Regions from separate parts of the Neobacillus sp. B24 genome, predicted to be linked through region 2. Evidence: riboswitches for the same ligand, from Rfam matches in the RefSeq annotation. Region 2 holds a riboswitch; each other region holds the start of a gene.
The links. Region 2 has a riboswitch for cyclic di-GMP ahead of ACZ43M_RS11980 (hypothetical protein). Riboswitches for the same ligand answer to the same signal wherever they lie in the genome.
Positions count from the first base shown of each region.

Region 1: another riboswitch for cyclic di-GMP. It lies ahead of ACZ43M_RS16105 (hypothetical protein); the one in region 2 lies ahead of ACZ43M_RS11980 (hypothetical protein).
Region 3: another riboswitch for cyclic di-GMP. It lies ahead of ACZ43M_RS05340 (GGDEF domain-containing protein); the one in region 2 lies ahead of ACZ43M_RS11980 (hypothetical protein).

Region 1 covers NZ_AP035777.1:3,290,903-3,301,983, reverse strand. Annotated here, with positions in the region: gene ACZ43M_RS16145 (phytoene desaturase family protein) at 1-388, shown strand, start outside; gene ACZ43M_RS16140 (GNAT family N-acetyltransferase) at 1,073-1,891, shown strand; gene ACZ43M_RS16135 (DUF4153 domain-containing protein) at 2,200-3,444, shown strand; gene ACZ43M_RS16130 (cold-shock protein) at 3,742-3,942, shown strand; gene ACZ43M_RS16125 (YaiI/YqxD family protein) at 4,096-4,536, opposite strand; gene ACZ43M_RS16120 (DEAD/DEAH box helicase) at 4,737-6,176, shown strand; gene ACZ43M_RS16115 (glycosyl hydrolase family 18 protein) at 6,457-7,557, shown strand; gene ACZ43M_RS16110 (VOC family protein) at 7,607-7,972, opposite strand; cyclic di-GMP riboswitch class I at 8,168-8,251, shown strand; gene ACZ43M_RS16105 (hypothetical protein) at 8,232-8,498, shown strand; gene ACZ43M_RS16100 (hypothetical protein) at 8,670-9,152, shown strand; gene ACZ43M_RS16095 (VOC family protein) at 9,275-9,673, shown strand; gene ACZ43M_RS16090 (class I SAM-dependent methyltransferase) at 9,895-10,650, shown strand; gene ACZ43M_RS16085 (GNAT family N-acetyltransferase) at 10,797-11,081, shown strand, end outside.
Region 2 covers NZ_AP035777.1:2,411,549-2,422,629, forward strand. Annotated here, with positions in the region: gene ACZ43M_RS11925 (IS6 family transposase) at 1-668, opposite strand, end outside; gene flaG (flagellar protein FlaG) at 833-1,183, shown strand; gene ACZ43M_RS11935 (DUF6470 family protein) at 1,206-1,781, shown strand; gene flgM (flagellar biosynthesis anti-sigma factor FlgM) at 1,999-2,274, shown strand; gene ACZ43M_RS11945 (flagellar protein FlgN) at 2,287-2,772, shown strand; gene flgK (flagellar hook-associated protein FlgK) at 2,807-4,273, shown strand; gene flgL (flagellar hook-associated protein FlgL) at 4,286-5,176, shown strand; gene ACZ43M_RS11960 (flagellar brake protein) at 5,379-6,002, shown strand; gene ACZ43M_RS11965 (hypothetical protein) at 6,307-7,206, shown strand; gene fliS (flagellar export chaperone FliS) at 7,335-7,715, shown strand; gene fliT (flagellar protein FliT) at 7,725-8,075, shown strand; cyclic di-GMP riboswitch class I at 8,226-8,311, shown strand; gene ACZ43M_RS11980 (hypothetical protein) at 8,677-8,991, shown strand; gene ACZ43M_RS11985 (glucosaminidase domain-containing protein) at 9,091-9,777, shown strand; gene flgB (flagellar basal body rod protein FlgB) at 9,955-10,347, shown strand; gene flgC (flagellar basal body rod protein FlgC) at 10,353-10,802, shown strand; gene fliE (flagellar hook-basal body complex protein FliE) at 10,813-11,081, shown strand, end outside.
Region 3 covers NZ_AP035777.1:1,076,291-1,087,371, reverse strand. Annotated here, with positions in the region: gene ACZ43M_RS05350 (YhgE/Pip family protein) at 1-469, opposite strand, end outside; gene ACZ43M_RS05345 (response regulator transcription factor) at 731-1,402, shown strand; gene ACZ43M_RS05340 (GGDEF domain-containing protein) at 1,481-2,518, opposite strand; cyclic di-GMP riboswitch class I at 2,572-2,659, opposite strand; gene ACZ43M_RS05335 (cation:dicarboxylate symporter family transporter) at 2,862-4,109, opposite strand; gene ACZ43M_RS05330 (hypothetical protein) at 4,320-4,562, opposite strand; gene ACZ43M_RS05325 (alpha/beta hydrolase) at 4,707-5,492, shown strand; gene ACZ43M_RS05320 (YbaN family protein) at 5,563-5,964, shown strand; gene ACZ43M_RS05315 (hypothetical protein) at 5,992-6,375, opposite strand; gene ACZ43M_RS05310 (hypothetical protein) at 6,397-6,888, opposite strand; gene ACZ43M_RS05305 (alpha/beta fold hydrolase) at 6,885-7,202, opposite strand; gene ACZ43M_RS05300 (pyridoxamine 5'-phosphate oxidase family protein) at 7,216-7,845, opposite strand; gene ACZ43M_RS05295 (YobA family protein) at 7,951-8,442, shown strand; gene ACZ43M_RS05290 (maltose acetyltransferase domain-containing protein) at 8,459-9,019, opposite strand; gene ACZ43M_RS05285 (hypothetical protein) at 9,031-9,336, opposite strand; gene ACZ43M_RS05280 (DUF2269 family protein) at 9,426-9,881, opposite strand; gene ACZ43M_RS05275 (hypothetical protein) at 10,047-10,271, shown strand; gene ACZ43M_RS05270 (GNAT family N-acetyltransferase) at 10,343-10,885, opposite strand; gene ACZ43M_RS05265 (GNAT family N-acetyltransferase) at 10,898-11,081, opposite strand, start outside.

The DNA.
Region 1 (11,081 bases), 880 kb from region 2:
AACGGAAGCAGGAAAGATGCGCGGGGAAGATTATCGGGAGCTTAAGAATCGAGTGGAAAAGATCATCTTAAGCCGAATGATGGATCATTTGGGAAGTGATTTTATTGGAGCGCTTGAACATCATGAGCTGTCTACTCCGATAACATATGAAAGATATACATACAGCCAGCAGGGCTCTTTTATGGGATGGTCCGTAGACGAGAAAGAGTATGGAAAATACTTGAAGCAAAAAACAGATATAAAAAATTTATACCTAGTTGGACAATGGGTATTTCCCGGCTTTGGTGTAGCAGGGGTGATGGCCAGCGGCTACTATTTGGCTAAAGAGATTTTAAAAGCTGACGGGATTGATCTAAAAAAAGAATTTACGGAATATTTCAACTCCTGACTTACTTTTATTGCTTATCGGGGATTTTTGTGAGTACTTTCACAAATGGCAAGAAAGGGGGATTGTTAGATAAATTTTTCAGGTCTATTTTTGCCAGGTGGGAAAGGCGATTCGTTATCTTGGGGAAGGGAATGCCATGGGGAAGTAGCGTCTGTGTGGTAAGTAATTAGATTTGGTAGCTGTCGAAAACCTTCGGCAGTTTTTTGTTTGTTTGAACTTCTTTTATAACGGGTTTGAGGGAAAAATTAAACAAGGCCATTCTTAAATCGTCTTGAGGACAAACTAGCATCAAAAAACAACAAAAGTGTCCTCAATAGAGCTCCTTGAGGACAAAACAGCTTCGAAAACTAGCAAAAGTGTCCTCAACAGGGCTCCTTGAGGACAAAACAGCTTCGAAAACTAGCAAAAGTGTCCTCAACAGGGCTCCTTGAGGACAAAACAGCCTTGAAAACTAGCAAAAGTGTCCTCAATAAAGCATCTTTAGGACAAAACAGCCTCGAAAAATACAAAAAGTGTCCTCAATAATATGAAGCCTTGAAAAATTGAAGCTAAAAGTGGGCTTTTTTATGATCGGCAATATTGTGATTTTTAAAGTGCCAGGGATTGTTGAATTAGAAAAGGATATGTTTATTAACATGTTGAACTAATATGTTATCCAAATTAAAGATTCATAGGAGTGAAAATATGAGCTTGGTTGTAAATACAGAGTTAGCGAAACGGTTGGAGAATTCGGAAATGGAAACTTTGAGTTCTAGATTAACAGAAATTCAAAAGATAGCAGGGAACCCAATGGGAGTGGAAGTACAAAAGTTTGGAAATGCAACAGCATTTTCGGTAAAGAACATCCCAGGTCCATCCTTCAATACAGTAAAAGGGTTAACAGAAGGTGATGAAAAGCAAATAGATAAGATAATAGATTTTTATAAACAAAAAGAGATTCCTGTTCGATTTGAACTAACTCCAGCACATGCTTCTTCAGAATTACTAACTTGCCTCAATAAAGCTGGTTATTATCAACATGATTTTCATACAACTCTTTATGCTCCACTTTCCAATGAAGTAGGAACAAGTTATGAATGGAATGAACAAGAAATCACGATCCGGAAGTTAAAAAGAAACGAATTTGATACATATGCAGACATCTACACAAAAGGTTTCCAGATGCCAGCATTTTTAAAAAGTGGAGTAGCTCAAAATAATGAAATCCTTTATGACATTAAAAATTGGACATTTTATCTTGCGAGCTATGAACACGAACCTGCTGGAATCGCGGCTTTGTTTATTAAAGACGGTATAGCTACCTTAGCGGCTGCCGCAACCTTGCCAAATAAAAGAAATAAAGGAATTCAGAGTGCATTAATAAAGCATCGTATCTACCAAGCCAGTTTACAAAATTGCAGTTTAATGGTGGGACAAGCAAAATTTGGTTCTATCAGTCAAAATAATATGGAAAGAGCGGGACTGAGTATAGCCTATACAAAGGCTATTTGGGGTGAATCGTAAGTTCCTGGTTCTTGAAGGTTAATTTTAGCGCTTGGAGGTTTTTGCATGTGTATTATGCAGGGAACCTCCTTTTTTGTTTTCTTCAGCAAGCGGCAATCTGGTTTCAAGGCGGCTGGCTTCTGCTTTATGAGTCCAAAGTCTTTCGCCATTAGTCACTTAAAATCTATACATAACAATTCAATAAAAAAGTTATTTAATTTAATAAATATTTATTGAAAAACAATAAATATTGTATTAAAATCAAAATCATAATAACGATAAAAAAAGATTGTGGAGTACTTACAACCATAATTAGAGGAGGTATACAAATGGACATTAGCCATTTAATTATTGAAAATATGGCTGACCCTCATGAACTGGAGAGTATCTATAGGAAAGACCCGAAAGCGTTTAAAAAGTCATTTTTAAATGCATGGGAACAAAATCCGGATTCTCTGGTTCTTGGCGTTTGGTTTGAAAGATTACATTTCAAGGAGAAGGAGAATCCTGAAAAATCTTCTTTGCTTCAAAAAGGGTTCTTGTTCATGGGCATGTTAGCCATTCTGGCCGGGATCTGCACCAGGATCATTTTTCATTTTGTGGAACAGCAGGCAATTGCACCAATGAACCTGGTTTATGGGATCATTCCCTTTATTGCTGCCTTTTTCGTTTACAATAATACTCCAAAAAAGAGTGTTATTTATTCCCTTGCAGCGTTGTTCCTCATTTCTGGGTTTTACCTTAATACGCTGCCACTAAATGATTCAGACAGTGTTATTCTTGCTTATTTACATCTCCCAATATTCTTATGGGTATTGCTGGGGCTTGCCTTTACAGGAAATCAATTTTCAAAAAGCAGTGCAAGATTAGCCTATATTAAATTTAATTTGGAATATGGTATTCTCTACGCTTGCATGGCGGTTAGCGGAATGGTGCTGGCGGTACTCACCATGAGGTTATTTAGCTTTGTTGGCATGAGTATCGAAGACTTCTATTTTAGTAACGTCGTTTTATTTGGTGCTGCCGCACTTGCTATTGTGGCTGCCTACCTAGTATCCATGAATCTTAAACTGGCTAAGAATATTACACCCTATATAGCAAAAATTTTTAGTCCGCTTGTCTTGGTCACATTGTTCGTCTATCTCATTACGGTTATATGGGTCGGAAAAAATCCATTCTTGGACCGCAATTTCCTGATCGCTTTCAACGGAATACTCCTTGGTGTCTTGGCCGTTACCATATTTTCCATTACTGAAAGCGACTCTGACGAGAAAAAGACCATTTCGGACTATATCAATTTTGCCTTAATTGTCCTTGCGCTAATCATTGACAGTGTGGCTTTGTCAGCCATCGTGTTCAGACTTTCTTCCTATGGAATTACGCCAAATAGACTTGCCGTTTTAGGGGTAAACATCCTTATCTGGGCAAATCTAATTTGGATTATGCTATCCTATATGCGTTTTCTGCAAAACAAATCTGGACTTTCAACAATCCAGGATGCTGTTACGAAGTATTTGCCGGTCTACGGACTTTGGGCAGCATTCGTGACATTTGCTTTTCCAATCATTTTTTAAATAGAACGATGAACAAGTGCCAAGCAGCCCAGCCTACAGAAATAGGAGGGTGCCTGGCACTTGTTTTTGAATTCATTGCCAATTGTAGGGAAATAAGTGAGTCGAGGCCTGTTCTTAATGTTAAATAGGTTTTAACTTGGGGTTCCTTGCAAAGAATTTTAAATAATGCTACTATAAAATTCAATTATTTTTGTTCGGTGTAAAGGATTGTATTAGTAAAACTTTTCGTCTTGATGATCACTGAGAGCAAGGATAGTAATACAATGTGTATGCTAAGCACACTAGGAGGCAACAAACATGGAAAAAGGTAAAGTAAAATGGTTTAATGGCGAAAAAGGCTTCGGATTCATCGAGCGCGAAGGTGGAGAAGATGTATTCGTTCATTTCTCAGCAATCCAAGGCGAAGGGTACAAAACATTAGAAGAAGGTCAAGAAGTGACTTTTGATGTTGAGCAAGGCCAACGTGGAGCACAAGCTGCTAACGTTCGTAAAGCTTAATAATAATTCTAACCATGGACAGACTCTTTTTAGGGTCTGTTTTTTCACTTTCTTAGGAAAACAAATAACCCCACTCACTAATGAGTAGGGTACCTGAAAACGGTAAATCAAATGGTAAACCAAGTGTAGCATATATATTGTGGATTACCTAATTTATAGTGAAATTGCACATTTGAAAAGTTTCTTAAATTTCTCCCTATCTTCTGATGTTAATGGTTTTGGACCCTTTGTACGCTTTCCGCTCTTTCGAGCCATTGCACTCAAATAACGTGTTTGTAATAATTGGTCAATGTTTTCATGGGTATAGCGAAACCCACTATGGTGAAGTACCACACAACCTTTTGCTAAACCCAGCGAAGCAAGACCATAATCCTGCGTAACGATTATATCTCGTTTTTGAGCTAACTTCATGATCCGATAATCCGCAGCATCTGCTCCAGAGTCGACATAAATGGTTTCTACACCCGATGGTTGTTGCGTATTAGAGAAATGAGAGAAGCTAGTGACAAGGATAACAGGAATGTCAGCATTCCTAGCTTCAGAGATAATGATATCTTTTACCGGACATGCATCCGCATCAACATAAATTTTCAAACTTATCTCCCCGTTATTAAGTTTGAATTGATGATAATGATAAATTTAGACTTTGTCAAACGATAAAGATAGTTTTAATAATAATAACCAGGATATTCACGAACATCAACTTCGTTGCAAAAAACATCCTTATATGCATTTCATGAAGACGTTTTGCCCAATATAAGAAATAGTGAAAACATAGAAGGGGTTTTTGAAGAATGACAACATTTCATGAAATGGACATTAGTGAACATATTCAAAGAGCAATTACGGATATGGGATTTGAAGAAGCATCTCCTATTCAAGAAAAAGCCATTCCCATAGCTTTGACAGGGAAGGACATTATTGGTCAAGCACAAACAGGCACAGGAAAGACGGCTGCCTTCGCCATACCAATCTTGGAGAAATTGGATAAGAGCAAAAAATATGTTCAGGCGATTGCCATTGCGCCGACAAGGGAATTAGCTATTCAGGTTTCAGAAGAGATTAATCGGCTTGGGAAATACATGGGTATAAATTCTCTCCCTATTTATGGAGGGCAGTCAATAGACCGCCAAATCAAAGCATTAAGAAAGGTTCCACACGTTATTACGGGAACACCAGGAAGACTTCTGGACCACATTAAACGTAAAACGCTTAAGTTAGATCGTATCTCAATGGTGGTTTTGGACGAAGCGGATGAGATGTTAGATATGGGCTTTATAGAGGATATCGAACGAATCCTTAGTGAAACCCCTGAAGAAAAACAAACCTTGCTGTTCTCTGCCACTATGCCAAAACCGATTCAAAACCTTGCGGAAAGGTTTATGAACAATCCGGAGTTAGTGAAGATAAAAGCGAAGGAAGTTACCGCTCCAAGTGTAAAGCAAGTTTATTATGAGGTTAAGGAACGAGATAAATTTGAAGTCCTTTGCCGTCTGCTGGATGTGGGTAATCCAGAATTAGCCGTGATTTTTGGAAGGACAAAAAGGCGCGTGGATGAATTAAGCGATGCATTGAATAAAAGAGGATATCTTGCTGATGGCCTGCACGGTGATTTAAATCAACGGCAGCGGGATGTCGTGATGAATAAATTTCGTGAGGGAACCATCGATATTTTAGTCGCGACCGATGTGGCTGCGAGGGGGATTGATGTGTCAGGGGTTACCCACGTCTACAATTTTGACATTCCTCAAGACCCAGAAAGTTATGTTCACCGGATTGGCAGAACGGGACGAGCAGGTAAAACGGGAATTGCGATTACTTTTGCTACACCGAGAGAAACTGGACAGATCCACAGTATTGAAAAAGCATCAAAAGGGAAAATCCAGCGCAAATCCATACCGACGGTAGCAGAGGCAATGGAGTCTATACAGCAAGCTGCAGTAGAAAAGATGATACAATTGGTGGAAGAAAAGCAATACTCAGAGTTTAAACAAGCAGCAACCGAATTGTTAGATCAATACGATTCGACCACGTTAGTTTCAATTGCCTTGAAATTGTTATCGAAGGACCAGAGGGAAGTTCCGATTCAGCTAACATCCGAAGCACCGCAATATTCCAAGAAGCCACGGGAAAAGCAAACGCGAAACTATAAAGGGAATAGGGGATTTGTGGGAAAAGGGACAAGTGGTAAACGTAAAGAAACTTCCAGGTCCTCTCGCAAGAAAGAAGTATAATAAATTTTTTATTCAAAGTGGATGGTATTAGAGACCAACAGGGTTCCGTTAACTTTCACAAACATTAAAAATGTAATGCAGAATGACCTTCAAATTGTATTGGAATTTGAAGGTCTATTTTTACATTAGCAGGAAATTCTCCGCCTAAAAATTATTTCGCAATAAATTCATATTGGTTAATATCAATTTCTATTTACTACGAATGAAGCCAAATCACTGTGAATAAGTTACAACTTTTCTCAGCACCTTAAGAACTATACAACTTAGAAGAAGGTGTAGTATGGCGAGAAATTGGTATCAATCATTCATCATCATTTCTTTATGCATCGGATTATTATCATCCTGCGGCAAGGCGGAAAAAAAACAGGCTGACAATATAAAGGAAACTTCTCGTGAAGTGTTAGGGTTTTACACAGAGCAGGAAGGGACGTATCCAGGATCTCAGCCAACAGTTGACGCCCAATCCTCCAGGTTAAGCAGCATTGCCCCTTTTTGGTATAAGCTTGATGATAAACGCCCTGGCAGTCTTATAGATTCCGTTACAGCAGAGCATAAACGAAAGATAATTGAAAGTGCTCATGAAAAACACCTGAAGGTATATATGGTTGTACATAATCTTTTTTATGAAACCGTCGAGAAGGGCAAGCAGGTAGCGAGTAAAGTAATCGATAACGATCGTAATCGGGCTGTTTTTATTCAGAGTATACGTAATGAAATCCATCAGTTTCATTATGATGGAATCAATATTGACATGGAGAATTTGCAGTTAAATGACCGGGATACTTTTAGTGGAATGATAAAAGAACTGACTGATTCCCTTCATTCTGATGGAAAAGTAGTGACAGTTTCAGTCCCGGCAAACACGGGTGATTCCCGCGCAAATCCCTGGTCACCATGGTTTGATTACGAAAAGCTTGGTCAATATTCAGATGGATTAATGGTTATGACATACGATGAACATAATCCCAGAACAAAACCCGGTCCATCAGCATCAGTCGACTGGACAGAAGATACCATTCGTTATGCCTTGAAGCATAAGGTACCACCAGCAAAAATTCTCCTTGGAATCGCTGGTTATGGATGGGATTGGGATACAACTTCAGGTGAATCCAAATATAGCTCGTATGAAGAGTTAATGGGACAGAAAACAAAATTTAAAGCGAAGGTGATTTGGGACACTCAATCGCAAACTCCACACTTTAGTTACGTAGATGAAAAACATCACAGCCACCAGGTATGGTTTGAGAACAGTAAAAGTTTGAAGGTGAAGCTAAACCTTGTTGAAAAATATAACCTGCGGGGAATCGGGATTTGGCGGCTTGGCTTAGAAGACCCGAAGTACTGGGAGACCATACCAGAAAATATAAAAGTAAAAAAGTGATTGAAACAAGTGCCAGGCAAGGGTATCTGGCACTTTTGTTTATTGCTACTTATCTTTCAACCAATTCCAGCTTCTCACCGTTCGGACCTTGGAAAAAGGCAATTTTAACGGTATCATTTAAAATGCTGCGAGGTTCTTCATCTACTAATTGGATCCCTGCTTGTTTTAAGCGTAAGAGTTCGGCTTTAATATTTTCAACTGTAAAAGCCAAGTGATTGACGATTCCTTCGTTATCAACCGAACCGCCGCCATAGACAAGTTCAATCTCTACACTTGGCTGGTCTGGGAAATATAAAAAGGCAAGCTCAACAGAGTCAGTTAACCACTCACGATTTCTTAATTCCAACCCGAGGATGTTTTGATAGAACGCCAAAGACTCGTCCATATTTTTTACCTTAATCCCCACATGTTCCATTTTCACAACGCATTCCTCCTAACGGAAAATAGTATGTATCATACCTTTATAATCATATTTCATAATTGAATGTTTCGACAGCATTTTAAACCGTGCATGATTTTAGTGTGCCTTAAAAACAAATATTTTTATAGTATTATTAAACTTTTTTTACAATTCATTTCAAAAATGTAATATAATTTAAAAATAATAATATTTAGATAAAGGCAAACCATTCGAAAGATTGGGACGCAAAGCTTCAGGTCTAAGGTTCTAAACTATGACGGCTGAGCTGCCTAAAATAGAACATATTTTAGGGGTGTTATCTGTGGCTGCTCTTGCTTGTGCACAAGAACCATTTATTGATGTGAAAGAACTAAGTAATGAAAATTTAGTAGAGTTATATGTGACTGCAGTTCTTGAAAAATATGAAAATAACTTAAAATTCTTTGAAGAAGAATTATTGGAAAGAAGATTATTTTTGGTCGCATTAGAATGGTTCGACTATAAGAAAAGCTTTTTAAAGCATACTCTTGCCTTTAAATAGTGACAAATAAGAGTGATATATAAACGACAGAGGGCGATTCTTCCATAACGAAGGATCGCCATTTTCATATTAGTAGTTTCTTCATCTACATTATAGGGTGCGTTTGCCCAAGCAGGGTTAACGCTTCTTTTATTAGAAAAGGATTTTTCTTTAAAACAAGGGCGTGAAAATATGGAACTTCAATGGGAAGATGTTAAGTCGATTAAGGGTTGTACATTATCAGGAATATATGCAAATCAACTCAATATCCATCAATTCAACAAGGAGCTTATTCTTCATCCAACTACTCCTATTTTAGCAATAGAATATCCAAAAACACATGAAGTAAAGTATTGGAGTTTAGAGTGGATGGAAGACAAGGCTGGGGATGACTTACTGTTGGTTAAGGAAAAGGAAACTCCTAAGCCATTGGAGTATATGGAGGGCAGTCACTGTCAAAGGCATATAATAAAGAGTTCAAGTTTTTTTATTCAACCGAATGTTATAAACCAGGTAATTGGATATGGAGTTAAAAATGGAGAAAGTCCAGTGTTAACATCCATTATCTTAAAATTAGAAGAGGTATATATTTTTATCAAGGCTGGACCGGTTATTGAAATTAGGATTACTGAAAATAAACCAATCGGATTGGGAGACTTAATTTTTTTCACTTAACTGGCATTATGAAGACGAGGAAAAAGGATTGATTTTCCTCCTGCGTCAAAGGGAAGCTTTAATTCAACGATCATATTCACTATAATAAATGTATTACATATTCAATTGAAAGGTGGATGAACATGTCAAAGGTTACACCGTTTTTAATGTTTCAAGATGGCAAGGCTGAAGAAGCAATGAATTTTTATACCTCCCTTATTGATGATTCCCATATTACTAATTTGGTTCGATACGGAGCGAATGAGTCAGGGGACGAAGGAACTGTGATGAAGGCTGCCTTTTCCTTAAAAGGACAGGATTTTATCTGTATTGACAGTAATATAAAACATCAGTTTACCTTCACACCTTCCTTTTCAATCTATGTTACTTGTGATACTGAAGAGGAAATTGACAATCTTTATCAAAAATTGTTAGATGGTGGAATGGCCCTAATGCCAATTGGTGATTATGGCTTCAGTAAGAAGTTTGGCTGGCTAAATGACCGTTTCGGGGTATCATGGCAGCTTGATCTTCCTAAATAATACATAAGATTTTCAACAGGGGCGTTTCAACATGAAGCAGCCCCTATTTTTGTAGCCTTATCCAGATTAACAAAAAGTACTTTTTATAACGGTCATCATATAAGAAATCCAATAACAAACAAGGAGCTATTTTGGAGATGTAATAGACAAATTCGGTGTGGCCTTTCAGGTTTATACTGAATTTCAAATCAATAATAAAACTTATAAATGGGGGAATTTGATTGTCCGCAGAAATTCTTAAACAAAACAAAAACAGCTGGGATATAGTAGCACATCATTTTAATGGGAAGGATGCATTACCTAATTATGGTCCTTTTGCACAAACCGAAGACGAGCTAGGACTCTTTGATGAAATAATAAATAAAAAAGTTCTTGATATTGGTTGTGGAAGCGGTCATTCATTGAGATATATGGCAGATAAAGGGGCCGGTGAACTTTGGGGTATTGATTTATCCGAAGCTCAAATTTCAGCAGCAAAAGATACTCTTAAGGATGTTAAAGCCAATTTATTCTGTGCACCAATGGAAGAGGACATTGGGATACCTAAGCAATATTTTGACGCAGTTTACTCTATATATGCTATTGGATGGACGACAAATCTTGCTGCTACTTTTGGACTTATCCATTCTTATTTGAAACCTGGTGGATACTTTATATTTAGTTGGGATCATCCTCTCTACGCTCATTTAAAAAGCAAGAACGGTCAAATCTATCTTGATGGTTCTTATCAAAATGAAGGAGTTATTAAATATCCAAAATTTAAGGGAGAAGATGCACCCGTTATAATACCCAAACGAAAGATGGCAACTTACATAAACGAGCTAATAAGAGCAGGTTTTACAATTGAGTCTGTCATAGAAAGTGATGTTTCATCTGGATTTGAAACAGTTGATGAAGGAATCTCTGATCGTTATTATTCTCTATACAAGGCAAGGAAATTTCCGACTACTATGATCATCAAATCTATTAAAGAATGATCTTCTTTTTTATTGGAGATACAGTTGATTATAGTAATAAAAAATCGCTCAGTATGAACGAGCATAAAAGTGACGATGCTTAATACTTTGTATAATGGGGGGATTAAAGTGGCGAGTAAACAACATATGATTAAGGAAGTATTCCGGTGAACAAACACAAATTCATAATAACTGAGTATCTTCCTAAGTACGCTGAACAGACAGTAAAAATGTGGCGGGATAGTAAGGAACGGGCGATTGGCCAGAAAGAAATTCATAGCTTTGAAAATCATCTCTATTTTTTAAATCATATATTGCCTGAGGAGTACCAAATAGATTTAGCGTTAATGGATGACGAAGTAGTTGGAATGGTTGCATATAATGAAAGGGAGATAAGCCAGCTTTATATTCATATTGATTATCAAGGAATCGGTATAGGTCAAATACTACTA
Region 2 (11,081 bases):
AGCCTGGCCAAGTCAACCTTTGGTTTCTTAGGAGAAGCCTTTGACAATGGCTGAAAATCAATGTGGAACTGCCGGAAGATATATCTTAATTTAAAGGCTTGTGGATCCTTTTTAAACTGTTTCTTCTCTTTCGCAGACATGCCATTCAGTTTCTGCTGGTAGTAGGAACAGTCATTATTTTTACACTTGTACACGTCAAAGTCTTTTCGCTCTTTGACTTTCTCAAGGGTCCTAGAACAATGAGGACACTTCAAAATAGCCTCCTTCGAATAGCGATTTTTATCATTGAAAAGACAGGCACACACCTTACATTGAAACTGTCCTTTGCCTCCATTATTGGCATATAGATAATCCGCTGGAGCACCACACTGCGGACATTTCATTGACTTGGGCACACATGCCTTTGTATTCGAACGCCTTTGAACAGGTTTTAGTTGTTTACCGTTCTTCTCCAGGTATTCGGTTAGGAGGCTTCGGTAATCAAGTTTCTGAATGGTTTCGATGATCGGAAGATCATCCACCTGGAGTTTACGATAAGGTTTATTTACAGGTTTTTCCTCAGGCTTTTCAAACATCCCCTTCCCAATAAGAAGGGTAAGTAATGTTCGAATTATTTGTTCTTGGTACTTAATAAAAGTTAATAAATAGGTTATAATTTGAGGGTACAAATTGTCACTTCCTATCTAGGTTGTTGAGAGTGTGGTAACCTCAATTATCCTTAGATTTAAGGGGGTGGCAATTTTTTTGCTTATAAAGCCCTCTATAATAGGATTCTATAGCCTATTTCTTATAAAAGTTTTTACAATACGACTGTAAAAAAGGGGGGATCGGTATGATAGACAAAATATTGAATCAAAGTAGCCAGGTTAATGATTTCCAAGTTAAGCCCGTGGAAGGAGTATCAAAAGTAAAGGAAGTCAAACCTGAAAACCAAGACCAGGCGCAGCCTCAGGCAAACACCAAAGAGAAAACGGAAAAAGTCATTAACAGTATGAATGAGTTTTTAAAGGCATCCAACTCCCATTTAAAGTTTGAATTCCATGAAAAATTACAGGAATACTTTGTGACAATTGTGGACGATTCTACCAATGAGGTCATTAAAGAAGTTCCATCAAAAAAACTGTTGGATATGTACGCGGCTATGACGGAATATATCGGGCTTTTAGTCGATAAGAAGGGATAACTCCTTATAGAGAGGTGATTAAATGCAGCTCCCGCAACTTAGGATGAAACAAACCTATGCTCAAATTGGACTAAAAACCATCAAGCCGGTTCAAGAAATAGAGCAGCCGCCTGCTGATTTATCAATAAAACAAGTCCCTGCCAAAATGAATATTGACCGAAAACCATCCCATCTAGAGATTAATCAAGACCAGGCCTGGAACGAATTGGGATTTAAAAATCTAGGTCAATTGACATCTGATTTTGCTGATTATTCAAAGCAAGAAGGTTTAGAAGCGATTGCTCAGATTGCCCAAGAAGGGGACCAACTGGCGGCTATTGAGAGAAATGGTGACTCCATCACTGCTATTGCAGCACAAAAAGGTAATCCTGAACCTGACGACTTTAATATTGCCTTTATTCCGAGCTATGGTTCTGTTAAACTTCAATATACTCCTGCAGAAATTAACATAGATTGGAATTTAGGAGGGGCAGAAATTGATGCCACATTGCATGAACCGATCCATCGATATACCCCCGGAAGAACCGAAGTGTATCTTCGTCAAATGCAGCAGCTTCAAATCGAGGTCATAGGTGGAAATCTCGATAATAAATCATAATATACATATAACAGCGGAGGAAAGGATTACTTATTCCCCGCTTTTTTTCATGCGCATAAGCCAGTTAGATTAAAACTATTTAATGAAATAACCACTCTCATTTGTTAAAATAAAGAAAGGCATGTCAACCTTAAATTTCGATATGTTTTTTCAATAATGCTAAACTATACGTTAATAACGTCCGATAATAAAAAGTAAGGAATAGGAGGGAACGGATATGAGAATAAATGATGTAAGATATGGATTTTATTCCCAACAAAATCAACAAAATCGTACAAACAATACTAACACTTCAAATAAATCATCAGCATCTGCTGATGTAAATATATCTTCACGCGGTCGTGAAATCTCCCAAGCAATGATGTCGGAACAAGCTCAACGCCAAAAAAGGGTACAAGAATTAAAGCAGCAAATTGCTGATGGAACGTACCAAGTTGACAGCAGAAAGATTGCAGATAAAATGCTGGATTTTTGGAAGGAATCTGCTAAGTAGGAGATGGAAAATATGGAATCTCTGAATTCACTGATATACACAATGCAATCTATGGTCAACTTACACTCACAACTGCTGGAAACAGCAAAAGTGAAAAGGGCGGCCCTAGTTGAAGGAACTTTACAAGAGCTTCAGAACGTAACGCTTCGGGAAAATTCTCTAGTTGAGGAAATTCAAAATCTGGAACAACAAAGAAAGCAATTTGTTTACGATTATATGGCTAAAAAAGGGTTTAGTGGTCAATCCTTTACACTTGAAGAATTATTAAAATTTCCGAATGATGCTGCTAGAAAAGATGAATTAAAAATGATTGTCAAACAGCTTCGGATTCTAATTCAGGAAATTACTCATATAAACGACAGCAATCAACAGCTTCTTCAAACATCCCTTTCTTATGTGCAATTTTCAATCGGTATGCATGTTAGAAAAGAGCCTTCAATCGGATATGGGCCAAATTCGAAAAATCGGTACGTAAATCTTCTGGATGCAAAAATTTAAAAGGGTTACTTATAGATAGAAAGAAGGAATCAAAATGGCTTCAACCTTTCATGGTCTAGAAATCGGCAAAAGAGGGCTATATGCTCAGCAGCTGGCGCTAACTACAACAGGTCATAACATTGCAAATGCCAATACAGAAGGTTATTCCCGACAAAGGGCGGAAATGCAGGCAACCAGTGCAATACCTTATCCGGGAATAAATACGGATACCACTCCAGCCCAATTAGGAACTGGAGTGCAGGTTGAAAAGTTGGTACGCTTACGAGAAGATTATTTGGACGTCCAGTTGCGCGGAGAGAATAAGTACCTTGGATATTGGGAAGCCAAGAGTGATACCTACACTAAAATTGAGGAAATGTTTAACGAGCCATCGGATAATGGACTAGCATTTGCAATGGACGAGTTTTGGAAGGGATGGGAAGAGCTTTCCAAGAATCCAGATAGTTCAGCTGCGCGTGCTGTAATCAGCCAAAAAGGGGTAGCATTAGCTGAAACTTTTAACTATCTATCAAGTTCCTTGGACGAAATGCAAACGGATTTAAAAAACGTCATTATCACGAAGACTAACCAAGTAAATTCGTTGGCAGAGCAAATTAGCAGTCTAAATGATCAGATTTCCCGTGTGGTCCCTCATAATTATCAACCGAATGATTTATATGACCAGCGTGACCTGCTTATCGATCAGTTATCCAAAATTGTGAATGTAAAGGTTTCGCAACCAGATAGTAAGAATGGCATGGTAGATATTTATGTAGGAACAGAGCCAATAGTTTCCGGAATTAAAGCAAATAAATTTAGCATTGATTTTGATCAAACATCTGGTCTAGTGAATCCCGATTCTATCAAGATTGGTGGGAACCAGGTCAATCTGGATTCAGGAGAGCTGCTGGGGCGAATTGAATCATATGGACTACTTGAAAAAGAATCCAGCTCGATCATTCCTACTTTTAAGAACAAGCTTAATGACTTAGTTAAGACGTTCACAGGCGCAGTCAATGAAGTCCATGAAAAAGGACTAAGCTTAGAAAATATCAATGGCTCTTCTATCCCGGCGGTGAAATTTTTTATTGGAGATACAGCAGAGTCGTTAGTTGTTAATCCAGCAATCCTCAATTCATTGGACAAGATTGCAGCCGCAAAGGTTGAAGTTGACGGAAAATCATCCACCGGAAATGGGAAAAATGCAGAGGAAATCGCCAAATTGAAATTTCTTAATCTTACATTCGGTGACTCAACTTCTACTGCTGATGACTTTTACCGGAATATCATTGCTAAACTGGGGATTGATTCCCAACAAGCAGAGCGCATGAAGGATAATTCAGAGGTAATTATTCATCAAGTAGAGAATCGTCGCCAATCCGTTTCCGGAGTATCTCTTGATGAAGAAATGACGAATATGATTCGGTTCCAACAGGCATATAATGCCGCTGCACGGATGGTGACAGTTATGGATCAATGTCTGGAAAAGGTCATTAATGGGATGGGCCGAGTTGGCTTGTAAGGAGGTTTATAAATGAGTTTACGAGTTACTCAAAATATCTTAAGTCAAAATATGCTGTTTAATTTACAGCGAAATAATAAGGCGATGGACAAGTATCAAGAACAAACATCCTCCGGGAAAAAGATTAACAAACCATCAGATGATCCAGTCGTAGCTGTCCGAAGCATGTTTTATCGCTCATCATTAAATGAAATCGATCAATATAAACGGAATGCCGATGATGGACTTTCATGGATGACTGCAACCGATGAAGCTCTTGATGAAGTTACCTCCGTAGTGCAGCGGGTGCGGGAACTTGTTGTACAGGGCCAAAATGGTACCAATAGCCCTGCAGACAAGGAAGCAATTACACAAGAAATAAATCAGCTAAAGGAACATCTTGGGGAGATTGCTAATACACAGATAGCCGGTAAATATATTTTTGCGGGTACGGATGTGAAAACTGCTCCATACAGAGTGGACCCTGACAACGCTGACTCAGTAAAGGCGTTTCGCAATTCTAATAACGGGAAACTGGAGTTACAAGTAGGTCAAACAAATAATGTTCAAATTAATATTTTAGGAACGGATGTATTTAGTTATGGTGACGATGGAATTTTTAAATTGCTTGATAATATCGTTACTAACATAGATTCAGGTGATCACCTTAAAAGCTTAGATAACCAGATTGATAATATTTTGGGTAAACGAGCTGAACTTGGAGCACGAATGAATCGTATGGAGTTGAGTATGTCTCGGATTGAAGGACTTGAGGTCTCGACTACACAATTGTTATCAACCGAAGAGGATGTTGACATTTCTATGGTCATCACTAATTTAAAAGCCCAGGAAAATGTGCAGCGTGCAGCACTTGCCGTCGGAGCTAGGATTATCCAGCCCACTTTAATGGATTTTTTACGATAATAAATTATTAGTTTTGATTAGGTAATACAAGATAATCTTGTATTACCTTTTTTGATTGCATTTTAGGAGTTTTATTGAATCAAAATATTTTTATTTGATAGTAATTTTAACTAATAATCGAAATTTTATATATTATATTTTCATATTTTGGAATATAATGAGATTATAAAATATAGTTAGGTATAAAAAATAGGAGGAGTCTATGTTTCCAAAAATCAACCAGAACATTGTGATTGATATTTTTAGTAAGGGACACTCGTATCGATCCATTGTTGCAGATATCATAGAGAAGGAGATATTAATCGGATTCCCTTTGGGCGGTGACGATTTAGCGTTATACCCGAATGGAACCAAAATAGAGGTTTCATATATTATAGACGGAAATAAATATGGATTCCAAGCTGAAATTATTGGAAGAAAAATAGAGATAATTCCATTATACCGAATTACCAGACCGCAGCCGAATGAAATTAAACGGATTCAGCTTAGAGAAAATTTCCGGGTCAATGCCAATTTGCAAGTAATTATCACAAACCACAAATTCTATACAGTTAATATAAGTGCGGGTGGATTGTTATTTACCGTTGGTGATGAATTAAAACTGTACCAAGGTGAAATGATTGCAGGAACATTAATGGTTCCAGGTTCAAATAATGGCAACCCCGAACCGATTCCATTCCATGCCGAAATCATCAGGCTGCATAAACCGGTTGACCAGGATAGAGCAAACGTTGCTGTAAAATTTGTGAGAATTGAACCGCGAAATCAATCAAAATTGCTTCAATACTGTTTTGAGAAACAGAAACAAAATCGTTTTCAAAGATAATATGGAAAATCAACAAACTCCCTCAAACAAAAAAAGAGGGGGATTTTTTTCTCTATATAAGATTCTTACCTTCTTATTCATAAAATTTCACAAAAACTTCCAGAAACTATATGATAAATATTAAAGAAAAATAGCTATTATTTTTATTGAACACACCCATAAAAAGTTTTTTATCAGCGAATAATTTGGTAGATTACAACTAACAAAAGGCTAATCAAATCAAAAAAATGTTTGATAAGAATGATTTCCAACTTTATAAATTTGTGAAAAATATATAAATTAGGCAATGGGAGGTAAGAAGAACATGGGGCTAAAATCGGCAATATTCGAAATGAAAGATGCTATTGTGAAACAACAAACAGGGAGAACAGAAGAAGAGTTCGTTCATGAATTGGAACAGAAACATTCACTTATTCCGGGAACTTTAGTATCTTACTATAATAATTTGATGCTAATAAGCATCCATAACAAACAAAATTCAAGACACTCCTTTGATCCTTCCAAGAAAATTAATAGAAAATGGTCAAAAGTTGAAGTTGAATTTATGTTCCAATATATTGAAGAACGCCAAAATGAAGGCGGATTAAATATCACTGGCATTTTGGATGAAATCGCTCAATTATTAAATCGTGGTTATCAGTCGGTCAATTATAAATACTACAGTAAGATTAAAGAATATGAACAAAAACAGCCAATCAACCAGAAATATAACTTTATTACGATTCAAGAGGACGAAGTCCCGGTTATATCAACGGAGGTAATTCGGGATAATCCTGTGAATGCACATATGCAACAACAAGATAACCCGATTCAGGACGATTTATTGGACATCCTATCAGGACTTATCTCTAATGTTCAACAACTGCCAGGGATTAATCTGAATGAGCTGCTTAAAAGCCTGTATCAGCTTACAAACATGGCATTAATGAATCAAAGTGCTGCTCGGCAAATAGAAACGATTAAATCTGAAGTTCATCTTGAAAAGGAAGCACTTCATGAAAAACTATTAAGAAAAGATCAACAATTACAAGCGGAAAAGAAGCGTAATGATCAATTACAATTGGAAGTTTCGAAATTAGCAAAAGAAATCGCAGCCTTTAATAAACTGGGTGATGCAGCTAAAATTCAGAACCTTAAATCCTATACTCAAAGACTGAATTATATGATTGATGGGTTTGGAGTTGTGCTTCAAGTTGGAAGCTGAGGAAAACTATTTTATAATTGCTAATTCAAACATAACGAAAATTCTTTTAAACCATGTATGCTTAACTTTTTTTTCGAAAATCCGATAATATCAAATAGGAATTTGTTTATGAAAGGGAGTTGTAAAACATGGTTTTTAATAATCCATATCAGACCTATCAAAGGCAAGCAGTAACGACTTCAACGCCAGAAGAATTAACGTTAATGTTATATCAAGGCTTGGTAAAATATATCCGTTTATCCAAAGCGGCAATTCAAAATAATAAATTGGAAGAATGCCATAACTATAACCTTAGGGCCCAAGACATACTCAGCGAGTTAATGATTACGTTGAAAAAAGGGTATACAGTATCGGAATCGCTGCTATCAATATATGATTATATGAAAAATCGTCTGATTGAGGCGAATCTAAATAAAAAGGCAGAAATTTTGGATGAAGTAGAAGGGTTGGCTTTGGAACTTACTGAAACCTGGACAAATGCAATGAAATTATCTAAAACTCAAAGTTAGGATTTAAAAATGATAGATGAAATAATTACAAAAATGCATAATATAACAAAGCAAATGCTTCAGGTATTAAAAGACGGAGATTTTGCTGAATTTGAAAAGATGCTAAGTGAACGGCATGAGTTGATGAATCAGATGGAGGCAATTAAAACGGGAGACCCAACTTTTCACTACTCGCCAAAAGCGAAAAGTTTGATTGAAGAGATGGTTGCTCTTGATAGGCTTGCGGAGCCTTTGCTAAAATCCAGTCTTAGTGAAACTCAAATTTCACTTAATCAAATCAAAGTGAACAAAGAAATGTCGAAAAGATATCAACCATATATGAAGCAAATGAATGGTGCATTTTTAGATGAGAAAAAATAATTACTTGCACTATTGTCAACTTCAGACAAATTTAGACACAAATGGTTCTAAATACCTATAAAATACGACAACAATTAGGAACAAAGTAGGATATTCGGCGAAGTAAAAACGTTCTATTATGGATATGAGGCTAAGGTTTTAGGGACTGCACCTCGTTAAGGGCAATACTGATGAAAATCAGTTACGCAAAACTATAGGGGCTAAGGTGCAACTCACTATGCCAGCCAGTTACCGATAATAGGGCGTTCTCAAGAAAGATCAATGTTTTCATAGGTTTTCCTGTGGTTTGATTTGAAAGATGTATCCAACCCCGCATTCGGTAATGCGGGTTTTTTTGTTTGGAAGTTTTAATTAGTGTTGACACTCTTCAACATTATTTGCGTGATTACGCAAAAAAGGAGGAAATTCGACCTATTTTTTGCGCGAAGCCGAAAAAGATTTTTCGGTTATGGAAGTAATGTAATAGATTAAAATAATGATAACGGTTTACTATTCTGTAAATTAAAGGAACGTTTGAGTATAAACAACCGTTCTCGCTTCTAATTATTTAAGCGGAATCGCTTTTTTCAATCACATCAAGTGAGCGGAGAGGAAGAACATTATGGTTCGGGAGCAATTGTTGATAGATAAACAAAAGAGTGGTACAGTTTTTAATTTTTTAGATTATAAAAGCAGAAAACCATTCTTTATGGAGCCCATGCGCATTACTGTCGAAAATCTTCATAATAGTACATATTTAATGGTGAAAAATGTCGTATATAAAGAGAAACAAATACTTGCATTAAAAAACGAACTGGATCCGAACAACATTGTTTTAGTAGAAGGGAAAATCAAAAACGGACAATTAATTAATATATCAAAACTTCCTGAAGAATATTTAGGTGAAATTAGTAGAATTTTGGTTGGAACTTTATAATCCATTATACTCAATTTTATTGCGTAACCACGCAGATTTTGTGGTTCTTATATAAGGAAGTCTTTCAGTCGAATTTTTTGATTAGAAAGGGTGTTTTTTTTGAAAATTGTTAATGAATGGCTAACGAATACAATGTTAATTAATACATTGTCTCGAAATCAAAAACTGACTTCTCAAATTGGAAATTCTAATAATGAGTTTACTACTCTTTTCATGGGGATGCTGCAGGATTTATTTTTCGACAGTGACCTGCAAACTTCTCTACCATCCCAAGTAAATAATTATGTACCCAATAATTTAATAGGTGATGTGCCCTTTACCAGCGAACGGTCATATATGCCCCCTCAAGAGAGTTCAGGAAAGAATGAGGGACAATTGAGTTTCCAACCCATCAGTGTAGATAAGTTAAACCAAGTATTAGGGGGGAAACTGAAAGGTTTTGGAGAGGTCTTCGTCCAAGTCGGAAAGCGATATAATATCAACCCTAGGTTAATCGCCGCGATTGCCCAACACGAATCTGCTAATGGGAAATCACGGGCTGCAATCGAAAAGAACAATATTGCAGGAATGATGGGAAGAAATGGTTTGAAATCATACGCAACAATTGAGGACAGCATCTCTGATATGGCTCGAAATTTAAGTAAAAATTATCTAGGAAACGGATTAAACAATATTGCCAGTATTGGGGCAAAATACGCTCCAATTGGTGCTGAAAACGATCCAACCGATCTGAATAACCATTGGGTATCCGGTGTAACTAAATTTTTCAATCATTTTAGTGCATGATAGTAAAATTAAACTCAACGACACAGTTTTTTCAAAAATCTTTTTTGCCATACTGTTTAATTAAAAAAGTGGTAGATTTATACTCTTTCTATATAGTATATTGAGAAAGAAATCATTTTTTGATAGATTATACCGAAAACTGTCGAAAAGCTCTTAAAAGGAGAGGAGTGATTTATTTTGAACAATATTAACCTCCTACAGAAGGCATTATCTGCTTCCAGTTTACGTCAACAGGCGATTTCCAATAATATTGCCAATGCTGAGACTCCCGGTTATAAAGCAAAACAGGTTGTGTTTGAAGATATATTAAAACAACACTTATCAAATCAAACAAATTTTGTTGGCAATCGAACTGATGCGCGTCATGTCGTTATCGGAAATGCTTCTGAAGTGCCAAACGCCTATAGTGTTGAAAATACTGAAACGTTTATGCAAAACAATCAGAACAATGTGGATATTGAAGAAGAAATGACGAGATTGGGAAAAAATTCACTGTGGTATTACACGTTAACCCAACAATTAAACAGTGAGTTTCAACAATTATCTATTGCAATTAAAGGAAGGGTGTAAGGAAGTTGTTTGATTCATTAAATATTAATGCTTCGGCCTTATCCGCACAGCGATTACGTATGGATGTAGTATCTTCCAATATTGCCAATGCCTCCTCAACACGAGGAACTTTCATAAACGGAAATTGGGAACCGTATCAGCGAAAAATGGTCGTCATGGAACCAAGAGAGAAATCCTTTAATAGTGTTCTGCAAGGAGAGCTTCAAAAACAAACACAGTCACAACTGCAAGGTGTCAGGGTAACTGGAATCGTAAATGATCGGACCCCATTCAAGTTGGTTTATGATCCAAACCATCCCGATGCCAATGCTGAAGGTTATGTAAAAATGCCTAATGTAGACTTATCAAAAGAGATGGTTGATTTGCTTGCGGCATCACGAGCGTATGAAGCAAATGTAACTGCATTTAATACAGGTAAATCGATGATGTTAAAAGCATTAGAGATCGGCCGTTAGGAGGATTATAATGAATATTTCCGGAATTAGTGGTGGAACAATCAAAATCAATCAAAATCCTTTTCAAAAAACAGAAGCTGACTATTCAAACTCCTCCTTTGCTAATGTTTTGCAGGGGTATTTAAACAATGTGGATACAACAGTTAAACAGGCATCTGAACTGACGGTTAAAGCGGCAACTGGAGAAATTGACAATATCCACGATGTAACCATTGCTGCCCAGAAGGCGAAAGTCGCTTTGGAACTTACTGTTACCATCAGAGATAAAGCCGTAGAAGC
Region 3 (11,081 bases), 1.3 Mb from region 2:
CCAGCTTTTCCCTGATTGTTTCAACAGCACCTGATGTCACTTCGGCAATTCGCCCGTTTTTCCCCTCGTTTTGTATGTATTCGAGGCCCAGCTTTTGCGGGTCGCTATCCATTACCGTTGTTGCCTTTTGTGAAAAATCTTCAGGAATCTTAATAACTAAATAATAGCGGTTGTCCTTAAGGCCTTTGTCTGCCTTCTCTTCTGAGACAAACTCCCACCCCAGTAATTTTCCTTTCTTCAGCTCCTCGACGAGATCATTACCAACCGTTAGCTTTTCTCCGTCGTTTTCCGCCCCCTTGTCCAGATTAACGACAGCTACTGGTAATTCCGGCAATGTCTCCGGCGGATCAAGCAACCCGGATAGATAAATGAGTGCATAAATGAGTGGAATTGCAACCGCTGCCAGAAGCGGTACTAAAAACCCACCCCTCCCTTTCATTAGCAGGGCTAATTCGGAAAAATTTTTCAAAAATACTCCCCCTTTGCTGCTTTTTATTATAAAATATGACTGAACCTTCATTCATTTCTTTACTAACCGGCCCAATCATAATTTATTGGTCCCAATACAATTTCGTCGCCCAACCTACATTTTCGATACGAAAACGTATTATCGCAGCAATCAGAATTCTGTCAAAAGTAGTAGGGCTAAAATTGTAGGAACTTTCACTCTATTGTAGAACGAACGCATTATAAAAAATATTACTGAAAATGTAGGGGGAAAATTTGTCGAATGATGAATCCTGCTGTCTATAATCATCTAAAGAAAACGGCAGCAATCTCTGACCTGAGACGAAAGGTAGAAAATATGCTGCACGGGTGCATGCAGTTCTTTCCGTTTCAAAGGGCGGCCTTTTTTATATACTCTCCACTTAGCTATTTGGGCGAGGGAGTCTTACTGATTGAAAACGATAAAGTGGTTTCGATTAGAGGAATCAAGGAAGATGTCCGGCCAATTTTTCCGATTTATCAGGCCCTGACAAGAAATAAGCCGGCTTTTATTAATACAGAGGACAGCCTTGGCTATTTTCCTGAACAATATGTAAAGGAACTGGACATAACCATGGCTATTATTCCTATTTGTCTTTTCAATACGGTAGTAGGCTGTGCAATCGTTGACCGCTATCTTGGAGAATATCCTTTTGAGCATAATTATTTAACATTGCTTTCCGAGTATTTTACATTTCCCTTCCTCCCAACACAGACAAAAAACATATTGAGCAAGCGTGAAACAGAGGTGCTTCAGCATCTTGCCAACGGATATTCCATAAAAGAAATGGCCTCGTGGATGGGTGTAAGCGAATTCACTGTACGGGATTATATAACGTCTGTTGTAAGAAAGCTTGGCACTAATAATCGCGCAGAGGCAGTCGCAGTTGGGATGAGAAAAGGAATTATTCTTTAATTTTTTTGCAAAAAAACCCCCTTAAGCTGGATTATTAGTCCAACTTATGGGGGTCACTTCATAAGCGGTTTTTTCCTATTAAATGATACTGACCATATTTCGGCCCTTATCCTTCGATTTATAAAGTCCTTTATCAACCCTGTTCAATAAGGAGTCAATGCTGTCATCTGGCTGACACCAGGTTACTCCAAAACTGCTAGTTATACTTCCGACTCCAGTAAACTCATGAGCGGCGATTAATGTTCGATAATGTTCTGCAAGCTGGAAGGCATTATGACCAACCTCATTAGTAATAATGAGAAATTCTTCCCCGCCCCAACGTCCAAACAAGTCCTGCTGGGCAAGATTATTCTTAATATGTTCTGCCAATTGTATTAAGACCGAGTCGCCTGCCTTATGGCCAAAACGGTCATTTACGCATTTGAAATGGTCGATATCAAAAAAGATAATCGAAAACGACTTGTCCATCGTTTTTGAATCTGCTAGTTTTTTTTCAAGCCACGCGTCAATCTGGTGACGGTTTGCAATCCCTGTTAATGAATCGAGGTAAGCATGTTTCTTTACTAGTTCAACCTCCGTAAAGGCCCTGAATAGATATTGAGTAAAGCTAAGGACAATAATATAGACAAAGTTTGCAAAATAAAATTGGACCAGGGAATCAATTGAGCTAGTTGGCAGTTGACCAATAAATGCAATCCCGATTATCAATGTAATGATAAATATGAAGCTGGAAAAATAAATCCCTCGTTTTACACCAAGAGTGAAAAAGATAAACGTTAAAAATAACGGTGTCCAGATAATGAAATCTCCCAGGTCTCCACCGCCGGATTTAACGATATCGTTGTAGATGACATCAAATAACGTGGTAATGTGATAAAAACTGATCAACAGCAAATTAGAATACTCGGTGAAAACAACGAAGCGATTTTTGTATAGCAGCACCCAGCTAATAAGAAACCATATGGTTAGAGTACTATTTACAAAAGCATCGAACATGTCGTCAACAAATAAATTCTGCAAAATAGTATTCAAGATTAAAGCAATAATAATTATCGGCACGACCCATAGATAAATACTTCGCTTTAGGTCATCCAATGATATGTCCGGTTTTCTCATTGATTTCCTCTCCCAACTAATCTTTATCGATTAGTCCCGCCTGATTACTCAACAACGGCAGCTGGCTGGCATAGTCATTTTTCACCTTTAGCCCCTATAGCTTTGCGCCTTTATCTTTCAATAAATTTGCCCTATCGATTTCCTACAGGTAATGAAGAAATTCTTTATCCTACTGAAACAGCTTTTCAGTAATTATCTCAGTATACCTCCATTCTAGCAGAAAACTGGAATTTTTAATATAAAATTTGTTGGTTAAACTAGGCCAAAAGGCCCGATAACAAAAGGTGCCTGACATAAGACGTCAAGCACCTTTTATATCTTTTTTATATTGTAATTAGGTCCATTACGCTGCCAGTTGTTCTGGCTCATCTTCAAGGCTGTGACCTTCCCATTTCGAGATAACAATGGCTGCCAAGGAGTTGCCGACAATATTGACGCATGTACGTGCCATATCAAGAATCCGGTCAATACCAGCGATAAATGCAAGTCCTTCAGCAGGAATGCCGACACTGCCCAATGTAGCAAGCAATACAACAAACGAAACACCCGGAACCCCGGCAATACCTTTTGATGTAACCATTAATACAAGAACTAATGTGATTTGCTCGCCAATTCCCATGTGAATGCCATACATTTGGGCGATAAACAAGGCGGCAATGGCCTGATACAAGGTAGACCCGTCAAGGTTAAATGAATAGCCGGTTGGGATAACAAACGATGTAATCGCCTTTGGACATCCCAGCTTCTCCATTTTTTCCATGATTTTCGGGAGTACTGTCTCCGAACTTGCGGTAGAATAACCTAATAATAATTCATCTTTTAAATACTTCAACAACTTAAAAATACTGAAGCCGACAATTTTCGCTGTGATGCCCAGTACAACAATAATAAAGAAGATCATGGCACCATAAACTACTAGAACTAATTTACCTAAAGGAATTAACGATGTTAGGCCAAACTTGGATACTGTTACACCAATAAGAGCGAAAACCCCAATCGGTGCCAGCTTCATGATTTGGTTGGTAACATAAAACATCGCGTCCGCAGTACCTCGGAAGAAATTAAGCAGCGGGGTCCCTTTTTCCCCAATGGCTGCAATTCCAAGTCCAAACATGACGGAGAAGAAAATGATCGCCAGCATATCCCCACTCGCTAACGACTGAATAATATTCGTTGGAACAATATTGACAAACGTATCAACCATCGAATGCGTTTGAGTCGTTTCGGCGGTCTCTACATAGGAATTAATATCAGTTTTTGTAAGCTGAGAACGGTCAACTCCGGTACCCGGATGAAACACGTTACCAAATAGAAGACCTAAGAAAATCGCAATCGTTGTGATGATTTCAAAATAAAGAAGCGTCTTACCGCCAAGCTTTCCTAGTGATTTCATGTCACCGACTCCGGCAACACCAACGATAATACTTGAAACAACAATTGGTATAACAATCATCTTAATGAGGCGAATAAAAATGGTTCCAATTGGTTGCAGGAATTCAGCTACATGCGGGTTACCGTAGAAAATCGCACCCACAGTAATACCTAACGCCAAGCCAATGAAGATTTGCCAAGCTAAGCTAATTCGTTTCATTTACACATCTCCTTTATATATGAAATCAAATATTATATATAAATAATATCACGGTATGCAGATGCTATACTGTTATAATTTTATTTTTTATCTACTTTGATTTCAATGGTAAAATACACCCAAATCACTCTTTTCTATCATTTTCACCATTCGTACACTTTATTCTATTAAAATAAAAAGAACCCCTTGTAAAGGAGTTCAAATTATAGTTCAAGCCAGCTTCTTCTTAATTTTTAAACATTCTTGATAAAATTTCTCCGGTTCTTCAAAGTTTAATAAATGGGCGGAGTGTTCAAACCAGACAAATTCTTTATACGGACATTCCAGAACATCAAAATATTTCTTTGCTATTGGTGAAGGGGTTTGGTAATCCTGACGGCCGGCAAAAATATACACTGGAACCTCCAATTTCGTTGGTGTACTCTGAATCTTTTTTGTTTTCCTCGTGAGCATTTTGCATCATTCCATATAGTGGGGAATTTTTTTAATCCACCTATTATACTGGGTGAAATTTACTTTTAATAGAAAAATTTAGGCAAAAAGTTGGCGTTGTGGTAAATTTATTAAGAAAGAATTCTAGATTGGAAGTGAGCCAGGTTGTTAGAGAAATTCTCCGTTTATATGACATCGTTCCAGCAAGAAAGAATGATCACTGTGTATGTTCCTGATAATTATCATAATGAAACGAAACGTTATCCTGTTCTATATATGCACGACGGGCAAAATGTTTTTGAGGATGAGGGCTCCATTGGTGGTACTTCCCTGGGCTTAAAGGATTACTTGGACCAATCTGGGCTCGAAATCATCGTTGTCGGGATTGACCAAAACTCGGTTGGTGATGGACGTTTAAATGATTATTGCCCATGGCCTCATGGTAAATTAAGCGAGCAGATTTTGGGCTATTTAAGTCCCGCTGCCGGAAATGGTGAAGCTTATGTGGATTTTATTGTTGACGAGCTGAAGCCGTTAATCGACCGTAAATATCGCACGTTGCCAAATGAAACCGCGATGGCTGGGATTTCATTAGGAGCCCTTATATCTACTTACGCCGCATGCATTTATCCGCATATTTTCCGAAAAATTGCTGTGTTATCAACGGCTTACTATCGAAATCAAGAAGCCATTGAGGCATTAATTGAGGAATCGAACCTTGAAGAAATAGAGAAGTTTTATATGGATATAGGAACGAAAGAAGTACCCGCTGATCCGGAAGCAAGTCAGCTTTTCATCGATTTAGCTAGGAAGGTATATGGACTTTTGAGCAGCAAAATGGATAATATCCGCTTTGAAGAGATTGAAGATGCGGAGCATCATTATCGTTTCTTCCGAGAAAGAATTCCGGGGGTATTGTCTTATTTGTTTGATGATAAAGCTTTGGATTGAAAAAGGCGAACCCGGTATTATGGTATAATATAAGAAAAAACGGTTCAAACCTCATCCAAAGGGGTGCTATATCATTCAAAATCGTATCATTAAGTTTATTTTTATTGTAATTGGATTTATTTCCTTAGGCTTGGGCGTGCTGGGGATTATTTTACCTTTACTGCCTACGACACCGTTGTTACTTCTAGCATCGTTCTGTTTCGTGAAAGGCTCGGAGCGGTTTGAGCACTGGTTCAAAGGGACAGGCATTTATAAACGCCATCTCGAAAGCTTTGTCAGGGAACGAGCTATGACCCTAAAGCAAAAATGGACGATTCTTTTGTTTGCGGATGTAATGATTGCAATAGCTTTCTTTATGGTTGACCATTTCCTCGTCAGAATCATGCTGCTGCTAATCGTGGCTTATAAGTATTACTATTTCTTCAATAAAATTAAAACAGTACCAGCTATGAATAGCTCAATAAATGAGTAAAGACAGGATTATCCTGTCTTTTTACAATTATCCCTCAGATTTCACAGCGTCTTTGTTCCTGCGACCCTTCACCTCGGCCATTTTTGCATAAAAACTTTCCTCCAGGTCAATATCAAAGAAATTATAAAACTTCAGCATGTAAGCAAGGCAATCAGCCAGTTCCTTGCCGATGTCTTCTTTAATCTGCTCTTTGGCCAGTTGGAATGCCTTTTCCTCACTGATTCCCTCTTCGATAAATGAACTCGTTAAATTAAAGGACTTTCTCAGCTCTTCCGCAACCTCTGCTACTTCGGTTGTAAATAATAAATAGTTATGCAGTAAGGATTCGCGGCTTTCTTGATAGCTGTCAGTGCTAATGTCCCATCCCAATTCCTTCTGATATTGCTTGGCAAATGCTTGAATGTCCTTCATGTCTAATCCTCCGATATTCTCCTACATATTTATTAACCAATCACTCACCAATGATTGTACCATTTCCCTTTTTTCAATCGTCATTAAATGCCCCGCTTGGTCAAGCAAGACAAAGCTCATATTTGAAAAATTATCTAATAAAAACACATGATCTTTATAACCACAAATAGAATCCTGTTTGCCGCAAATCACGAGGGCAGGCTGTTCCAAGTTTGTAAGATTTTCAAATGGGGTCTCTTTGAAAAAATAACCCCGCTCACGCCAATTAGATTGAAGAAAGTCTTTATTAGCCAACAGTCGTCCAGGCTGTACCTCCTCCAAGAAACGTCCCAGGTTCTCGTGTGTTTGATATACCATCAGCGTTTCGACCGCTGCACGGATATCCGAGTCAACTGAGGCAAGGCTTTCCTCGTCTTTTGCTCTAACCACCTTTTCCGGCAAGGTTCTTTCTTTCAAATGAACGGCCGATGCAAGTAGACAGATGCCGGTCACTTGATTCGCCTTTGCGTTCAAAATTCCTTGCGCAATATCCCCCCCCCAAATGAGTGACCAATTAAACTGAATGATTTCCCCACGAGCACTTCATCAATAAACGCTAGTATGATACGGCGCATGTCCTCGGTAGATTGAACGCTGTTGCAAGTACTTCGCCCATGTGCCGGAATATCAATATAGATTCTTTGAAATCCATGCAAATCTTGAAAAATCGGTTCAAGCCAAGCCTTCATTGACCGATGATCCGTACCCATCGCATGCAAGATAATTAGTGGATGGCCGCTTCCTGCTGTATCGTAAAATAATACTTCCTTCTCGAAAATAAACTTCATTTCCCCTATCTCCTCAATACAGCCGCTTCGTATAACTTTCTTCAAGACTTTTTTGAATGGTATCCACCGTGGAATCTGGAAGTTTGGCATGTTCAAACAGAATTTTAGCAGCCGAAGGCAGCGTGTCCTTTGCTGGCCAGGACCCTGTATCCCATAAACCTGACCGCTTTAAGGCTTTGGCACAATGAATGAAACAGTCCTCCACTTCAACACCTATACCCAATAGTGGTGTTTTTCCTTTAATGGCCATTTCTTCAAGCAATTCTTCATCTTTAACAATGACTGCCCTTCCGTTCACCCGCAGTGTCTCCTCTAATCCCGGGATGAAAAAAAGCAGCCCTATTTTGGGATTGGACAAAATATTACGCAATGAATCTAGTCTTTTGTTACCCGGACGTTCGGGAATAATGAATTGTTTTTCATTTAAAACATGGACAAATCCCGCCTTGTCTCCCCGCGGTGATACATCACAAAAGCCATGTTCATCGGCCGTCGACATGACAAGGAATGGTGATTTAGCAATAAACTCTGCACAATGACGATCAATATATGAAATGACCTTTTTGGATGCAAGTTCACTAGGAAAGCCAATAATTGACCGGAGTTCCGCTTCGTTTTCAACCTTATTTTTAAAATAATCCAAATAACCCCTCTCCCTCTCTTTGATATATTTTGAATTTTAACACTATTTGAGATGAAACTCACAATTAAATGCGATAGTCTAATTAAGAAAGGGGTGTACAGCTGAATGAAAAAGTTATTAGTTGTCTTGTTCCTTTCTAGCCTGTGGTTGGTCGCCTGCACTACACATAAAGACCCAGGGATGGAAGGGTATGTTGTAAAAAAAGAGAACGGCCGGATTCTAGTCGTTGCCTCCAAGCCCAAAGATTTCAGTTCTACAGGGGGATTAGCGGAATTTTATAATGCCATTTGGTTTTCTAATGCTCCAGAAAAAGTAAAGGTCGGCGATAAAGTACAGGTTTGGTTTGATATTGTAGCCGAATCTTACCCGGGGCAATCACAAGCGGAGAAGGTTCAAATCTTGCCTGAGACAAAGCCGAAAAACGCTGACTTATCCGAAGCCGAAGCCGTTCGAAAAGCCTTGGTTACAGATGCCATTAACCAACAGGGGGTGCCAGCGGTAAAATCGGTAAAGTACGATGAAACATTGGATAGTTGGGACGTTTTGATCAATCAAGGGGAGGACGAAACTAATGTGACAATTGCCGATGAAAAATAAAAAACGCCTGATTGAATCAAGCGTCTAGGTGTTTAATTATTTTTGCCGGATTCCCGCCCACAACTACATTATCCGGTACGTCCTTTGTAACGACAGCACCTGATGCGACCACGACATTATTGCCGATGTTGACTCCGGGATTGATAACTGCTCTGCCCCCAATCCAGACATTGTTGCCAATCGTTACGGGAATTCCATATTCAGCCCCTGAAATTCTTTCAGTTACATCCAATGGGTGAGTTGCGGTATAGATATGTACGCCCGGGGCAAGCAGGCAGTTGTCGCCTATGCGAATTTCACATACATCCAAAAAGACACAATCAAAATTGGCAAAGAAATTTTCGCCGACATGGATATTGTAACCGTAATCGCAGCGGAAGGTTGGTTCTATGTTGATATGCTTTCCTGTGGAACCGAAAAGCTCCATTAATAACTCTACTTTTTTGACCTTTTCTGTTTCGGGTGTCTCATTAAATAATCGGGTCAATCTTCGAGCGTTTAACCGTTCTTTTTTTAAATCTCGATCTGAAGCATCATAAAGCTCGCCATTCAACATCTTTTCTTTTTCTGTTTTCATCTTTTTATCTCCTAATTATTTGTCTGCATTTCTTGAAGTGTATTCACTGTCACAAATGTATAGCCTTTATCCGTTAAGAACTTTAATATTCCTTCAATCGCAATCAATTCTTCTGCAGTATCGCCATACCATGGGTGCATAAGAATAATTGAACCAGGTTGAATATTCTCTTTTATATACTTTATTTTGTCTGATGGAGAAGAATATCCACCAAATACCTGATGTGTTCGGGAGTTCTTCATTAATTTATAGGTCCCAAATAATAGCACAAAGAGTATTAGAATGGCTGTTCCAATAAAAATGAGGTTTTTCTTCATTATCAACACGCTTTCAAGTAAAAATATTTACCATTATACCAATAAACAAAAAGGAGTGGAAACCGCCATGACCACACACTCCTTCTATATTAAAATGGCTTTATTATCATAAGTGCAATGATGATGATAAAAATGAAATTCTCAAGGTGTTCATATTTAAAAAGTTCTTTTGATAACCGCCAATATTCCTCTGGAATATCTTCGCCTTGATGGGATTCCAGCATCTGTTTAATCGGTCTTGACCTTGGTGTCAGCATGACAGGGCCAATCGCCAAAGCAGTCAAAAATAGGACAAGACTCGTATCATACCACCCCATCCGGAACAGGGTTGGATTAATCGCCCCCATGAGCAAACCAGTGACAAGCAGCATAATGCCGCCAATCATGACATAAATATGCAATTTGTGGCGGATGGCATAGGAATGGTGCAATTCTGTCATCGTTTTCCCCGATTTAACAACCGTCGTTAAAATAAATCCAGGACCCATCCCGATGATGGCTGAAAAAATATGTAATATGACAAGAATTTTATAGAAAATCATCATGTTGCAGCGACCTCCAATTACTCTAACAACCTAAATTTTATCATAAACTTGTTATTTAATATAAATAGCTTTGTTACATATTTTTGAGATTTCCCACAGTTTGTCCACACCTTTTTATCGTGGAAACATATTTTAATAACTATAAGTCCGAAAGGGGGGAAATACATGTCCAGAGATTTTATGGATGAAGAAGTAGCTGGTGTTAGCAATCGAAATGACAACAGACGCATCGTGATTAATGCTGACACAGTGATTATTCGTGCTAATCGCGTCATCGTGGAAGAGGAAGACAGACGTCGTACTGATGACAGACATCGTACTGATGACAGACGTCATGATAATCGCCGCGACGATTGGGATGACAGAAGACGAGGATTTTCTTGGATTTAAATGCTTGATGGGACAAGCATTACTGGCAAAGACCGGCATAGCTCATGATGGGGCTAGCCGGTTTTTTGCGTCTATACATCATTGGGATTGATGATGGCCAATACCTGATGGTCCTCCCATTTTCCGTTAATTTTCACATTTTTAACGGCAATTCCTTCCTTGTGGAAACCTGCTTTTTCGAGGACTTTAATCGAACCGATATTGTGCGGCATGACGCCAGCCTCAATCCGGTGTAGGTTCAATTCGTTAAACGCATATTCAACAATCAGTTTTGCGGCCTCTGTGGTATAGCCTTTTCCATTATGCTGTTTATCTAAAAAATACCCGATAAATGCACTTTGCAGGGAACTCCGCATCACTTGAAAAAGATTGATCGTTCCTATTAATTTTTCATTTTCCTCTAAGTAGATTCCAAAAGTATAAGTTTCGTCCGCCTGCCAATCCTTTTGGAGACTTTTGATTCTTTCCTTTTGAGCGGCGAAGGTATAGAAATCCTCATTACGCTCATAAGAAAATTTTTCGAAGAAATGCCGGTTCTCCTGTTGCAATTCTAGAAGTGCGGCTGCATCTTCCTCTATAAATGGTCTTAGGTAAATAGTCTTTCCTGTTAACATATTCTCACCACCTTATCTATACATCTTGTACATTCCGTGGGATCTTGGATAGGTATATTGGAAGCCAAACTTCTCATAAAGCTTATTAGCTGGTTCGTCCGCAATTAAGCTCACATAGGAGCCTGGGTAAGTATTTTTATCGAGATAGTCCATGATTTCCTGCATGATAATCTTGCCAAGACCCTGACCTTGGAAA